2 regions of the Pedococcus soli genome follow, and region 1 is predicted to be linked to the other one. Evidence: predicted binding sites of a transcription regulator. Region 1 holds the regulator's gene; the other holds the start of a gene.
The links. The regulator LexA, encoded in region 1, represses DNA repair genes until DNA is damaged. The targets are predictions, from matches to a motif close to TCGAACANNTGTTCGA.

Region 1 (7,310 bases):
GTGGAGGCCCACCCGGTCGACCCGCCGGGGCGGATGGACCTGACCATGGCGTTCGTGGGCACCCGCGGGATGTTCGAGAAGGCAGGGTTCGAGGTCATCGGCACCACCGACGCCGTGGCCAGCAGGATGCCGCGCCTCGTGATGCGCCGCGACCTCCGCTGACGACCTCCGCTGACGACCCACGCTGACGACCTCAGGCCTGTTCGGACCGTGCCTTCAGGCCTGCGGCCTCGGTCGCGAGGTACCGGTCGGTGAGCCCCCGGTAGAACCGCCCGACGAACGAGCCGAGCCATCCCTCCTGCTTCACGGACAGCAGCACCCGCGTCCCGCCGCCGGGCAGGGGTTCGAGGACGTGCCGTGCCGTGGTCAGGGCTGCACCGCCGCCGCTGACCCAGGTGAACGACCTCCCCGGCTCCAGCTCGGTGACCACGTAGTCCACGGTCGGGATCCGTGGCTGGCTGATCTTGGCCTGCGAGCCCGTGCGCAGCGGCCCGTCGTCGACCCGCCGCACCCACCGCACCGTGTCGGTCCACTCCGGCCAGTGCTCGACGTCCGACAGGACCTGCCAGACGCGATCCGGCGGGGCGGCGATGTCGATGGTGGCGCTCTGCTCCATACCTCCATGATCGCCCCGTGCGCGGCTCGTTTCGAGAGGATGGCGCCATGGATCCCTCGCGCGTCCTGTCCCAGCGCCTCGCGACGCAACGCCTCACCTCCGCCCCGCTGCGCACCGCGACCGAGGCCGTGCGGCTGCTCACGTGCGTGCAGAGCCAGGAGCGTGACCACGCCTTCTTCTCCCTGGGCCTGCGCACCCGCAGGAGCACGTATGCCACGGTGCGCCGCGAGCTCGATGCCGGCACCTTCGTGCGCACCCACGTCCTGCGGCCGACGTGGCACTTCGTCGCCCGCGAGGACCTGCGCTGGATCCTCGCGCTGACCTCTCCCCGGGTCCTCGCCGCCAGCGCCGGTCGGCACCGGCAGCTCGGGCTCGACGACCCGCGGCGGCTCGACGGCGGACTCACCCTGCTGGCTGAGCTGTTGCAGGACAGGCAGTTCCGCACCCGCCCCGAGCTCGGCGAGCTGTTCGTGGAGAGGCGATCACCGATCAGGCCGGGCGAACAGCTCGGACACCTGATCATGGTCGCCGAGCTGCGGGGGCTGGTGTGCTCCGGACCGGTCAAGGGGGTGCACCACTCGTACGCGCTGGTCGACGACGTCGTGCCACCGGCCACGCACCTCGACCACGACGACGCGCACCGCGAGCTCGTGCGCCGGTTCTTCAGCGGGCACGGACCGGCCGGCATCAGGGACTTCACCCGGTGGTCGTCGCTCACCGTCGCGGGGACCAGGGCCGCGCTGGCCGACCTGGGCGACGACCTGGACGTGGTGGACGTCGACGGGACACCGCACTGGTTCGACCCTGCCGTCGTGCCGCGCCGCAGCCCGGCCGCCCCCGCGGCACACCTCTTCCCGGTCTACGACGAGGTGGTGCTCAGCTACCCGGCCGTGAACTTCCCGGTGGCGACGGACCACCCGTTGGCCGAGCACCCTGACCCGTTCTGGGCCACGGTCGTCCTCGACCAGACCAACGTCGGCTCCTGGAAGCGCACCGTCCGGGCAGACGTCGTCGAGGTCGACATCCGGTTGGCCCCCAGCGTCGACGCCAGGGGCCGACAGGCGGTGCGTGCCGCGGCACTGCGGCTGGCCGAGTTCCTCGGGAAAGGGCTCGAGCTCACGGGGATCTGAGACCGGAGGCGAATTACACGGTTGGACTTACCGGATCTGCCTGACAAACCGGACACCGTCGGTCCAGCCTGAACAGGTTGTCCGCCGCCACCCCTCGCGGCGGGGCGATGCGCGTCTCCTGGCGCTGTCCTGTCCCCCACCCCCAGGAAGTCATGCTGCGTTCCCGACTGTCCCCCCTCCTCGCCCGCGTCGGCACCCTTGCCCTCGTCGTCCTGGCCGGACTCGCGGTCACCGCGCCACCGGCCTCAGCCGCGACCCTCTCCCGCGAGTGCAAGGCCAACTCCATCGCCTGCATCTCGTTCTCGGGGTACGCCGGGAAGTCGGTGTGGGGGTACCCGGTGAACTCCAGTGGGAACAACTGCGTGAACTATGCGGCCTACCGGCTGATGAAGAACGGGGTGAAGCAGCAGAGCGCCATGGGCAGCGGCGGCAGCTGGGCCACCAGCGCCCGCAACCGCGGCATCAAGGTCGACCAGACGGCCAAGACCGGGGCGATCGCCCAGTGGAACTACGGCAGCCACTACGCGCCCGGCAACGGCCACGTGGGGTACGTGGAAGAGGTCACGAGCTCCTACATCGTCGTGTCGGACTCGGCCTGGACTGGCTACTCCTCCCGGATGACCATCCCGCGCGGCGACGCGAACTGGCCCAGCAACTTCCTGCACTTCAAGGACCAGCCCTACCAGCCACCGGCATCCGGGAGCTTCCTCAAGGTCCGGGAGAACGGGCAGATCTACCGGCTGGTCGGGACCACACCGGTCTACGTGAGCACGTGGGCAGCATTCGGCGGTGCCAAGGCCACGATGGCCGTCTCGGCCAGCGCCCTCGCCACCCTGCCGGCCACCATCCCCGACGGGACGTTCATCAAGGGCGCGCAGCGGGCGGAGATCTACCGGATGGCCGGCGGCGCCCCGATCCACGTCTCGGCATGGGCGAACGTCGGCGGAAGCAAGGCCACGACGATCGTCGACCAGGTGGCCATCGACCGGGCCGGTGACGGCGGCGCCTACAACCGCCTGCGAGCGGTGCCTGCCGACACGACGATGCTCCGGACGACCAAGGGCGTCGTGTACCGGATGAGGGGCGGGATCGCCTACTACTCGACCTCGATGCCGATCGCCGAGCTGAGTGAACCGGTCCTCGTCGACCACGTCGCCCTCAGCCGCGCCACCACCACCGGGGCGTTGAAGTACCGACACATCAAGGCCGTGAAGGCCCTACCGAAGATCACGCCGAAACCCTGAGCGCCCCTCACACGGAGATCTCTCCGCGCCGCCCGATGCCGGGTGATGGGTGGGGTGACCTCGCTCAGCCGGCGGCCGGGATGAGCAGCGTCTGCCCGGCGTGGACGTTGGACCCCGTCAGGTCGTTGGCGACCTGGATGCGGGCGACGGCCTCGGTGACCGGCAGCTGCGGCAGCTGGGCCGACGCGACCTCGGAGAGGGTCTGACCGGACTGGACCGTCGTCGAGTGGTCGATGACCGCTGCGGACGCGCCCCCCGAGAGCAGGCTGATCGCGAGGACCACCGCCGTGATGGCCACGGACACGGTGATCGCCAGGCGGCCGGCGCGGGTCAGCCGCAACGGCGCCGCCGGACGGATGACGACGTCCTCACCGGTGGGCACCGAGACGAGCTGCGGGCGCACGGGCCGAACGGGCATCCGCACGGGGGCGGGGGCGACGTCCCAAGCAACTGCTGCACTCATCTGGTCCTCCGTGGTGGTCAGGTGGCCGAAGCCCTTCGAACGGTTGTACGAAGTTCCTCTAGGCTGATTTCTAGCACGCATGTTCGAACTTCTCAAGACACGCCTCGAACACATGTTTGGCACTGACGTTCGAACGCCATACGCTGTGTTCATGCCTCACAGCACACCAGAGGCCACTGACAGTCCCACCCGTCACAGCACTGAGCACGGCGGCATACGCCACCTGACCTGCGGAAACGAGGAAACGGCATGAGCGAGGACAACGTCAAGGAGCTCCCCGACCGCGATCGGGGTGACGGTCTGACCGTCCGCCAGCGCCGGGTCCTCGAGGTGATCCGCAACTCGGTGGACCGCCGCGGGTACCCCCCGAGCCTGCGCGAGATCGGTGAGGCCGTCGGTCTCACCTCCCCCAGCTCGGTGGCCCACCAGCTGTCCACCCTGGAGCGCAAGGGCTTCCTGCGCCGCGACCCCAACCGCCCTCGCGCGATCGAGGTCGTCTCCCCCGACTCGACGGCCGACATGCGCGGCTACCGCGGTGGGGCGAGCGTCGAGGACGAGACGGCGGTGTTCGACGAGACGGGGATGAACGACCGGCGTCCCGAGGCGTCGTACGTCCCGGTGCTCGGCCGGATCGCCGCCGGTGTGCCGATCCTCGCCGAGGAGACCGTCGAGGACGTCTTCCCGCTGCCCCGGCAGATCGTGGGCGAGGGGCAGCTCTTCCTGCTCCAGGTCGTCGGCGAGTCGATGATCGACGCCGCCATCTGCGACGGCGACTGGGTGGTCGTGCGCCAGCAGCCGACCGCCGACAACGGCGACATCGTCGCGGCGATGCTCGACAACGAGGCGACCGTCAAGACGTTCAAGCGCAAGGACGGCAAGGTCTGGCTCATGCCGCACAACGACGCGTTCGAGCCGATCGACGGCGACCACGCCACGATCCTCGGCAAGGTCACGGCGGTCCTGCGCCGAGTCTGAGCCGCGCCCGGACCCACCCAGCCGAGTCCGGGCCGACTGAGCTCTACCGAGCCCTGCCGAGCGCTACCGAGGCCGCGCCCCGGCCGCCCTCCCCCAGCTCCCCCGTGTGCCGCCGTGGACCGACCCCCGCGGCGGCACACGGGTGGTCACCGGGGATCGGGCATCCCGGGCGCGCATGGTTCGGGTGGGACTGGGTACGTTCGGGGTGAAGGCGCAGGTTCCGGACCGGGGCCCGCGCGGCACGCGCCCGGCAACGCCAGGCACCCGGAGAACGAGGTTCACGCATGGGCAAGCACGACGAGAGCGACTACTCCGAGGCCGACCTGGTGGTCAAGGGCCAGGAGGACCACGCCGCCGGTCCGACGGCGGTGGCGGTGTCGATGAAGCGCTCCATCGACCACATGGGCCTCAAGCGGACGGCCCAGACGCTCCTCAAGCTCAACCAGGCCGAGGGCTTCGACTGCATGAGCTGCGCCTGGCCGGACCCCGATCCCGGTCACCGGCACACGGCCGAGTTCTGCGAGAACGGTGCCAAGGCGGTCGCCGAGGAGGCCACCCGCGACCGGGCCACCCCCGAGTTCTTCGCCCAGCACAGCATCGCCGAGCTCGACGCCCACACCGAGCACTGGCTCGGCCAGCAGGGCCGCATCACCCACCCGATGGTCAAGCGTCCGGGCGGGACGCACTACGAGCCGATCGAGTGGGACGAGGCGTTCGACCTCATCGGCGCCGAGCTGCGCTCGCTCGCGAGTCCGGACGAGGCGACCTTCTACACCTCGGGCCGCGCCTCCAACGAGTCGGCGTTCGCGTACCAGCTGTTCGTCCGCGCGTTCGGCACCAACAACCTGCCGGACTGCTCGAACATGTGCCACGAGTCCACGAGCATCGCGCTGCAGGAGTCCATCGGCATCGGCAAGGCCAGCGTCACCCTCGACGACGTGCACACGGCCTCGGTCATCGTCATCGCCGGCCAGAACCCCGGCACGAACCACCCGCGAATGCTGTCCGCCCTCGAGATCGCCAAGGCGAACGGCGCCAAGATCATCTCGATCAACCCGCTGCGCGAGGCAGGGCTCGTGCGGTTCAAGAACCCGCAGAAGCCCAAGGGCGTCGTCGGCCACGGCACGGCGATGGCCGACCTGCACCTGCCGGTGAAGGTCAACGGCGACCTCGCGCTGTTCCAGGCGATCGGGTCGCTGCTCGTCGAGTGGGACGCGCTCGACCACGAGTTCATCGCCACCCACTCGACGGGGTTCGAGCAGTGGCGCGACCACGTCCGCGCCGTCGACTGGGACCAGGTCGTCGAGGTCACCGGGCTGTCCCGTGAGCTCATCACCCAGGCTGCCGAGATGCTGCGCGGGTCGACCCGGACGGTCTACTGCTGGGCGATGGGCCTGACCCAGCACCGCAACGGGGTCGCCACCATCAAGGAGGTCGTCAACCTCGCCCTCGCACAGGGCAACATCGGCCGTGAGGGGGCGGGCCTCCTTCCCGTCCGCGGCCACTCGAACGTCCAGGGCGACCGCACCATGGGCATCTGGGAGCGGCCCCCGGCGACGTTCCTCGACGCGCTCCAGAAGGAGTTCGGCTTCGACCCGCCGCGTGAGCACGGCCTCGACGTCGTGGACTCCCTGCGTGGCATGCGCGACGGCAAGGTCCACTTCTTCATGGGGCTCGGCGGCAACTTCGTGCAGGCCGTGTCGGACACCGACATCGCGATCCCCGCGATGCGCAAGGTCCGCATGACCGTGCAGGTGTCCACCAAGATCAACCGCTCCCACCTCGTCTGCGGCGAGACCGCCCTGATCCTGCCCACCAAGGGCCGCACCGAGAAGGACATCCAGGCCAGCGGGGCCCAGTGGATCTCGGTCGAGGACTCCACGTGCTCGGTGCACGCGTCGCGCGGCCCGCTGGAGCCGGCCAGCCCCCAGCTCAAGTCCGAGGTCGACATCGTCACCCGCATCGCCGAGGCGACGCTCGGGGACCGGTACGGCCTGCAGTGGAAGGCGATGCGCGACGACTACCGCGCCATCCGCCACCACATCGCCAAGGTCGTCCCCGGGTGCGAGGACTACGAGGTCAACGTCCGCAAGCCGGGCGGCATGATCATGCCGCACCCGCCGCGCGACACCCGGACGTTCGACACGAAGACCGGCAAGGCCGAGTTCGTCGCCTCCCCGATCGAGGTGGTGCACGTGCCCGAGGGCCACGTGCTGCTGCAGACGCTGCGCAGCCACGACCAGTACAACACCACCATCTACGGCCTCAGCGACCGCTATCGCGGCATCGAGGGTGGCCGCAAGGTGGTCTTCGTGCACCCCGACGACATCGCGGCCTTCGGTCTGGCGGACGGCGACCTCGTCGACATCACCACCCGGTGGACCGGTGACGACGTGGTCCGGTGCGTTCGCGGCTTCCGGGTGGTCTCGTACGACACCCCGCGGGGATCGGCCGCGGCCTACTACCCCGAGACCAACCCCCTGGTCCCGCTGGACTCGACGGCGATCGGCAGCAACACCCCGACCTCGAAGTCGGTCGTGGTCTCACTCGCCCGGTCGACGTCGAGCTCGCCCGCGTCGGGGGACAGCGCCGGCGGGTCCTCGCAGGACGCCACGGGCTCGGACTGGGACCACAAGAAGTCACCGGAGCCGGAGCACCTGTCCTGACCGGTGCCCGGGGTGGCGCCGGTAGGCGTCACCCCGGGCAGGATCGGCTCGTCGGGGTCACTCGCCGAGGGTCTCGAGGTACCTGCTCAGGCGCTCGGTGATGTCGTCCGTGGCGCTGGCCTCGTCCCACAGCTCCCACCACTCGTTGTCGTCGGGCCGCAGCGCGCGGTGCAGGGCCTTGGTGGCCAGGTCCTCGAGCCCCTCGTCGACCACGAT
Region 2 (7,310 bases), on a different contig from region 1:
CCGGACTCCGTCTTCGAGCCCGACCTCTTCGCGACCGCCGACCACTTCGACCTGGCGACTCGTGCGGACGCCGACCTCGCGAGCGGGAGGACCGACGACCTCGACAGCTATGTCGAGGCGCACGTGCACGGCGTCGTGGACCTCGCCCGGGACGTCGACGCACTGGTGCTCGACCCGTCGTTCCGGGGGACCGCGGTCGAGTCGGCGGCGAGGGACCTTCCGCTCACGGTCGAGTGGCACGACGGTTTCCGGCTGGGCCTCGACGTCGTCCGCGCCCATCCGGAGTACCGCGGCGAGCACGTCGTCGCGCTCGCCGAGCGGGTCGCCGTCGAAGGGTGGCTCACCCCCGACGTCATCGGTCACGCGGCGGCGACCGAACGGCACGACCGGCAGGCGCTCAAGCAGGTGTGGCACCACCTCGCTCGGTTCGGCGCCCCTGACTCCGCCGACGCAGGGCCCTCAGTCGAGGGCTGACTCGACGAGCACCGGGTGCTCGAGGTCGCTGTTGTCGACCACGAGGTCAGCGCGTTCCCACGGAGAACGCTGCGCGAAGTAGGTGCGCTGGGCCTCGACGTAGCGGCGCAGCTCCGGGTGCGCCGGGTCGGGGGGCGACCCGTCGCGCACCGCCATCCGCGCCGCCGACACCTCGAACGGCACCTCGACGAAGATCGTGAAGTCGAAGGCGCCCTCGAGCTCGTCCCGGTGCAGGAACAGCCCGTCGACCACGGCGACGGCACCAGCCGGCGCCACGTGGAGCGGACCCTGCAGGACCTCGTCGGTCACGACGTCGTGCCCGGCTGGTCGATACTGACGAGAACCGTTGCGGCCCAACGGGACCAGCGCCTCGGCGAGCAGCCGGTGGTAGTCGAACGAGTCGAGCCAGAACCCCTCGGGTGACGTCCTGCCACGGCGGTAACGCTCCGCCCGCACCCGGTGCCAGCCGTCGACGGAGAGCTCGACCACAGGCCGACCGAGGTCGCGCAAGGCACCGGCCAGCTCGGCGGCGAAGACCGTCTTCCCCGCTCCATCGACCCCGTCCACGCCCACCCTGACGCAGTCGTCGCCCACGGGCTGGGGCACGAGGGAGGCCACCTTCGCGACGAGGGCGGCGCGGGCGGCATACCCCTGCTCGCCCACCGAACCGGGCGAGCCGAGCGAACCGACCGAGCCGGGGCGGACCGGCTCAGACACCGGGGACGAGCCAGCTCAGCAGCGTCACGAACCCGATCACCGCGCAGATGACGAACAGGATGCCCACGGCGACGGCGATGATCACCGCGGTGTCGACGCCGCCCTCGCTGTCCCCCTCGGCGGCATCGAGACCGGCGGCAGGCTGGTCCTTCTCGACGCGGCGGCGCAGCGCGTCGACCCGCTTGTTGCCCTCGTGGTCGCGCACGGACCGCGGCAGGCTGTGCCACATCTGCACGAAGTTGTCGGCGTGCCGGTCGCGCCAGGCGTCCACGGCGGCGTCGACATCGGCACCACGACGGTTGGTGCCGAACCAGGCGGCGCCGGCCGACGGCAGGTCCCGCATCGCTGCGTGGACGTCACCGAGCAGGGCGAGGGCCTCAGGGTCGTACGTGCCAGCCACGTGACCGACGAGCACGTCCCGCGCCTTCCACTCCCGTCCGGCCTCGAGGTCGGCCCGCGCGCTGGTCACGACAGCATCGGCGGCGCTGCTGCGGCTTTCGGTCGGGCTCTGGTCGGTCACACCGCGAGTATGCCGCGTCCGGCGGATCGTCCGTTCTGGTGGGGTTCGCCACAGGGGGTTGCAATCATTACCCGCCAGTAGCACCATGGAAGTTACCGACCAGTACGGTCGGGACAACGCTGTTCGACACCGTGCGGAGGTGCCCGCGATGGGCCACTACAAGAGCAACCTGCGAGACCTGGAGTTCAACCTCTTCGAGGTCTTCGGCCGCCAGGACGTCCTGGGCCACGGCCCCTACGCCGAGGTGGACGAGGACACCGCCCGCGAGATGCTCAAGGAGGTCTCGCGGCTGTCCGAGAACGAGCTCGCCGCGTCCTTCACCGACGCCGACCGCAACCCCCCGGTCTACGACCCGAAGACGTTCTCGGTGACGATGCCCGAGAGCTTCAAGAAGTCTTACGCCGCCTACACGGACTCCGGCTTCTGGGCCGTCGACGTCCCGGGCGAGCTCGACGGCACGGTCGTCCCACCGTCGCTCAAGTGGGCCATGAACGAGATGGTGCTCGGCGCGAACCCTGCGATCGCGATGTTCGCCGCGTCCTACTCCTTCGCCAAGCTCCTGCACATCCTCGGCAACGACGAGCAGAAGAAGCTCGCCAGGTGGATCGTCGAGAAGGGGTGGCACTGCACCATGGTGCTCACCGAGCCCGATGCCGGTTCCGACGTGGGCGCCGGTCGCACCAAGGCCACCGACAACGGTGACGGCACGTGGAACGTCACCGGCGTCAAGCGGTTCATCACCTCGGCCGAGTCCGACATGGTCGAGAACGTCATCCACTTCGTGCTCGCCCGTCCCGAGGGCGCCGGACCCGGCACCAAGGGCCTGAGCCTGTTCATCGTCCCGAAGTTCCACGTGGACCTCGAGACCGGGGAGCTGGGCGAGCGCAACGGCGCCTACGTCACCAACCTCGAGCACAAGATGGGCCTCAAGGTCTCCACCACCTGCGAGGTCACCTTCGGCGAGAAGGAGCCGGCGGTCGGCACCCTCACCGGTGACATCCACGACGGCATCGCCCAGATGTTCCGTGTCATCGAGCACGCCCGCATGATGGTCGGCACCAAGGCGATATCGACCCTGTCGACGGCCTACCTCAACGCCCTCGACTACGCGAAGCAGCGCGTCCAGGGTGCCGACCTCACGCAGCAGGCCGACAAGTCCGCGCCTCGCGTCACGATCACGCACCACCCCGACGTGCGCCGTTCCCTCATGACGCAGAAGGCGTACGCCGAGGGCCTGCGCGCGCTCGTCGTGTACACGGCGACCCAGCAGGACATCGTCGACCAGGCGTTCCTCGAGAGCGGCTCGGAGGAGATCGCCCCCGACTCGCCGGCCGACACGGCCCGCCGCGTCAACGACCTGCTGCTGCCGATCGTCAAGGGCGTCGGCTCCGAGCGCGCCTGGGTCCTCCTCGGCACCGAGTCGCTCCAGACGCTCGGCGGTTCGGGGTTCCTGCAGGACTACCCGATCGAGCAGTACATCCGCGACGCCAAGATCGACACGCTCTACGAGGGCACGACGGCGATCCAGGGCCTCGACTTCTTCTTCCGCAAGATCATCAAGGACAAGGCGCAGGCCCTGTCCTACCTCGCGATGCAGATCCAGGAGTTCGCCAAGGACCTCGGGAGCACCGGCGGCACCCTGGACCGCGAGCGCGAGCTGCTCGGCAAGGGGCTCGAGGACGTCCAGGGGATCCTCGGGTTCATGGTCGGCGAGCTGATGAAGTCCGACCCGCGCCAGGACGGTGGAGACGTCACCAACCTCTACAAGGTCGGCCAGAACACCTCCCGGCTGCTGCTCGCCGCCGGCGACCTCGTCATCGGCTGGCTGCTCCTGCGCCAGGCCGAGGTCGCGCACCAGGCCCTCGAGTCCGGCACCGCGTCCGCGAAGGACCGTGACTTCTACCAGGGCAAGGTCGCCGCCGCGTCGTTCTTCGCCCGCACGATCCTGCCGAAGATCGCCGCCGAGCGGGCGATCGCCGAGGCCACCGACAACGCCCTCATGGACGTGCCCGAGTCGGCCTTCTGAGCCACGCGGCCCCGCGACCGGCGCTGGGCCACCAGCGGGTGGCCACCGGGAGCGGACGGGTGTGCCGTCCGCTCCCGGCGCGTGCGAAGGGCTGGCATCCCCCTGCGGATCCAGCCCTTCGACGCCCCTGCGGTCGCACCCCTCGGCACCCCCGTGCGCGACGGAACCACGACCTCTGCATGCTCTTCGGACCCACCCCCGTGAACGGATTGGTCACCCCCGGGCCTGACACGCATCCGCACATGACTGAGGGCGGGCCGCTCACGAGCGGCCCGCCCTCAGTGGTGCGTCGTCGTGCTCAGATGCCGCGGTCGCGGTCGACGTCGACCTCGTCGACGCGGGTGCCCGTGGCCGGGTCGGTGTGGCTGACCCGACGGGCCGAGTAGCCGCCTCCGGTCGTGGCCCGACGCGTCACGACGAGGGACAGCAGGATGGCGAGCACTCCGGCAGCCATGCAGATCCACCCCACCGTGGCGAGGTCGATCCCGGACACCGAAGCGTTGAGGGCGAACGTCAGGACGGCGCCGACGACGATGAGGAAGATGCCCAGTCCGATGTACATGTTCACTCCTGGAAGGTCGCGGGCGCAGGCTGCACCCAGTGGGTGCGAGCGTAGACCCGGCGCGCCTGACCTGCAGGAATGGCGCGCAGGGACAGCCGAAAGCATGACGCCCGGCGAAGGTGGGGCGCTCAGGCCCCCGGGCCCATGCCGCCGGTCGGGCCGTTGCCGGTGATGCGGTGCTCCTCGGCCGAGCGGCCCTGGTAGGGGTTGTCGCCCTTCTTCTCGAAGGTCGCACCGCGCCGGTTGAGCAGGAACGCCAGGACCGCGATGACGATGAGCAGGAGCAGGATCAGCTTGAGCATGGTTCCCCACCTCTCCGTGGCCCCGACAGGGCCGAGGACTCGAGACTAGGGCCCGGCCACGGTGAACGGTGCGAAACGTGCTGAACCAACCCCCTTGAGTTCGAACAGGTGTTCGAATACACTGGTCCCATGGCCGCGATCGCCACCGTCCGCACCGCCCCTCTCGGGACGGTCGAGACGCTGCGCCGCATCGACGGACTGCTGGACCGCCTCGACACCGGTGACGTCCGAGGTGGGGCCGCAGCCGCGCTCAGCCTCGGAGAGGTCGATCGGCTCATCGCGCGGCTGCAGTCCATGCGCCTGTCCCTGGTCGCCGAGGCAGACCGCTCGGAGATCGCCTCGGGGTCCGGGCTGACGGGTACCTCTGCCTGGTTGGCCCTCAGCACCCGCAGGGACGGGGGACAGGCTGCGCGTGACGTGCGGTTGGCAGCTGCCCTGGACAGTGACCTGCCGGCCACCCGTGCGGCGCTGGCGGCCGGGGACGTGTCGACCGAGCACGCCCACGTCATCGCGAGGGCGACGGCGCAGCTGCCCGACGGTCTGAGCCTGCACGAGCGCGCCGCCATCGAGGGCGACCTGGTGCGCCGCGCCCGTCTCGTCGACCCGGCCACCCTGCGCAAGGAGGGGCGGCGGATCCTGTCGGCGACAGAGCGTTCCCCGGCCGAGGTCAACGCGCACGAGGACCACGTGCTCCGTGCCGAGGAGGAGGCCGCCCTCGCGAAGTCGCGACTGACCTGGCACCACAACGGCGACGGGACGACGACCGGGCACTTCACCCTGCCGTCGTTGGCGGCGGCGATCCTGGCCAAGACCGTCCAGCAGATCGCCTCGCCGCGCCGGTTCGCCCAGAGGGCGGCCACGGTGGCGAAGGCGGCCGGCACCGGCACTCGAGCCGAGGTCGAGCTGGCCACGTGGGACGCGTTCCGGACGGCGGACGGCGACTGGGCCCACCGCTACGGCAAGGCCTTCGTCGAGCTGCTCGAGCACCTGCCCACCGACTCGTTGTCCGGCAAGGTGGCGGCGACCGTCGTGGTGACCATCGACCACGACCGCCTCGAGGCCGCCGTGGGAGCTGCCCACCTCGACACCGGTCAGGACCTCTCGGCCGGAGAGGTGCGACGCCTGGCATGCAACGCCGGGATCCTGCCGGCCGTCCTGGGCGGACGATCGGTGCGGCTCGACCTGGGGCGGCAGGAGCGGTTCTTCACCGAGGCGCAGCGCACGGCCCTCGCCACGAGGTACGACTCGTGTGCGGCGCACGGATGTGATCGGCCCTATGCGTGGTCCGAGCTGCACCACGAGGACCCGTGGTCACGCGGCGGCCGCACCGATCTCGCCAAGGCAGTGCCCTTGTGCGGGCACCACCACCGCCGAGCCCACGACGGCCGCTACTCGCACCACGTCGTCACCGACGTCCAGGGGAGGAAGACCGTCACGTTCGCCCTCCGGAGGTGAGGGGAGCCCTCAGACGCCGTGGGAGGGGCGGGAGGTGGCCGGCGCTGTCCAGGGAAGGTGGCATGCGCGTCGGCGGGTCCAGGCAGGGCGGGAGCAGACGTGTGCCGTCCGACGTGACGTGAGACCTCTCGTCAGACGCCGCGCAGGTCGAGGGTGAGCTCGGCGGGGGCGTCGGCGACGAGCACGACGGGGATGCCCCAGTCCTGCTGGTAGAGGTGGCAGGCGGCGTGCTCGGGCACCTCACCGGTGACCGGGTCGCCGTCGCACGAGGCTGCCTGCACGGAGACGTGCAGGACGCCGTCGCCGACCGAGGGGTCGAGGTCGAGCACCCTGGTGAGGCCCTGGGCGCTGCCGCCCCCGGAGCGCAACAGGTGCTCCGGGGTGGCCGACACGACCAGTCGCGTCGGGTCGCCCCAACGATGGTCGAGCTTCTGGCCGGTGGGCGGGGTGAAGGTGACCTCGAGGCGCACCTCGCCCGCCGCGATGCTGGTCCGGGGCCGCTGCGTCTGGCGGGCGAGGCCGTCCACGCGGGTCGCCTTGTCCGGCAACGGGATCCGCACGAGCTGGTGCGCGGCCGACTCCACCACGAGCAGGCTCGTCCCCGAGTCGCTGCTCTCGACGAGGGCGTCGGAGGGCTCGCGCAGGCCGCTGGCGAGCGTGCTCACCTCTCCCGCGACCGGGTCGAACCGTCGGATGGCCCCGTTGTACGTGTCGGAGACGGCGACCGACCCGTCCGGCAGCACGGTGACCCCCAGGGGGTGCTGGAAGAGCGCCTGGTCTGCTGCGCCGTCGCGGTGACCGAAGTCGAAGAGCCCCTTCCCGACGTGGGTCGTCACGACGAACCCCTCGTCGGTCACGTCGAGCGAACGCAGGGCCGAGGTCTCGGAGTCGGCGACCCAGAGGCGGGTGCCGTCAGCCGAGACCGCGAGGCCCGAGGGCTGGGCGAACCACGCCTCGTCCGCAGCGCCGTCACGCACCCCCTCGGCCGAGGTCCCGCCGAGGACGGCGACCGTGTTGTCGGCCGGGTCGGTGGCCAGGTGCAGGGCCCAGAGCTGGTGGACGCCGGCCATGGCGATGACGACCCGGTCGATGAACCAGGCGAGGTCCCACGGGGTCGAGAGCGGCTGCCGGAGGGCCGGGCCGCTGCCGGAACGTTCGCGCAGCTGCTCCCCCGTGCCGGCCAGCACGGTCCAGGTGCCGTCGGACAGGCGCAGGCCGAGGACCCGGTGGTTCACCGAGTCGGCGACCACGACG

Region 2: ACYVKF_RS08845 (HNH endonuclease signature motif containing protein) is a predicted target of LexA. The motif match lies at 4,702-4,717, and genes of this name have one in related genera.

What each region holds. Positions count from the first base shown of each region.
Region 1 is NZ_BAAGSF010000006.1:979,900-987,209, forward strand. It holds gene ACYVKF_RS19850 (GNAT family N-acetyltransferase) at 1-162, shown strand, start outside; gene ACYVKF_RS19855 (SRPBCC family protein) at 194-616, opposite strand; gene ACYVKF_RS19860 (winged helix DNA-binding domain-containing protein) at 664-1,746, shown strand; gene ACYVKF_RS19865 (CHAP domain-containing protein) at 1,899-2,990, shown strand; gene ACYVKF_RS19870 (LysM peptidoglycan-binding domain-containing protein) at 3,055-3,453, opposite strand; gene lexA (transcriptional repressor LexA) at 3,703-4,428, shown strand; gene ACYVKF_RS19880 (FdhF/YdeP family oxidoreductase) at 4,713-7,094, shown strand; gene ACYVKF_RS19885 (DUF4259 domain-containing protein) at 7,152-7,310, opposite strand, start outside.
Region 2 is NZ_BAAGSF010000004.1:586,039-593,348, forward strand. It holds gene ACYVKF_RS08815 (DUF3626 domain-containing protein) at 1-474, shown strand, start outside; gene ACYVKF_RS08820 (nucleoside/nucleotide kinase family protein) at 460-1,191, opposite strand; gene ACYVKF_RS08825 (hypothetical protein) at 1,184-1,711, opposite strand; gene ACYVKF_RS08830 (acyl-CoA dehydrogenase) at 1,860-3,737, shown strand; gene ACYVKF_RS08835 (DUF6458 family protein) at 4,036-4,299, opposite strand; gene ACYVKF_RS08840 (hypothetical protein) at 4,428-4,601, opposite strand; gene ACYVKF_RS08845 (HNH endonuclease signature motif containing protein) at 4,731-6,056, shown strand; gene ACYVKF_RS08850 (thioredoxin-like domain-containing protein) at 6,188-7,310, opposite strand, start outside.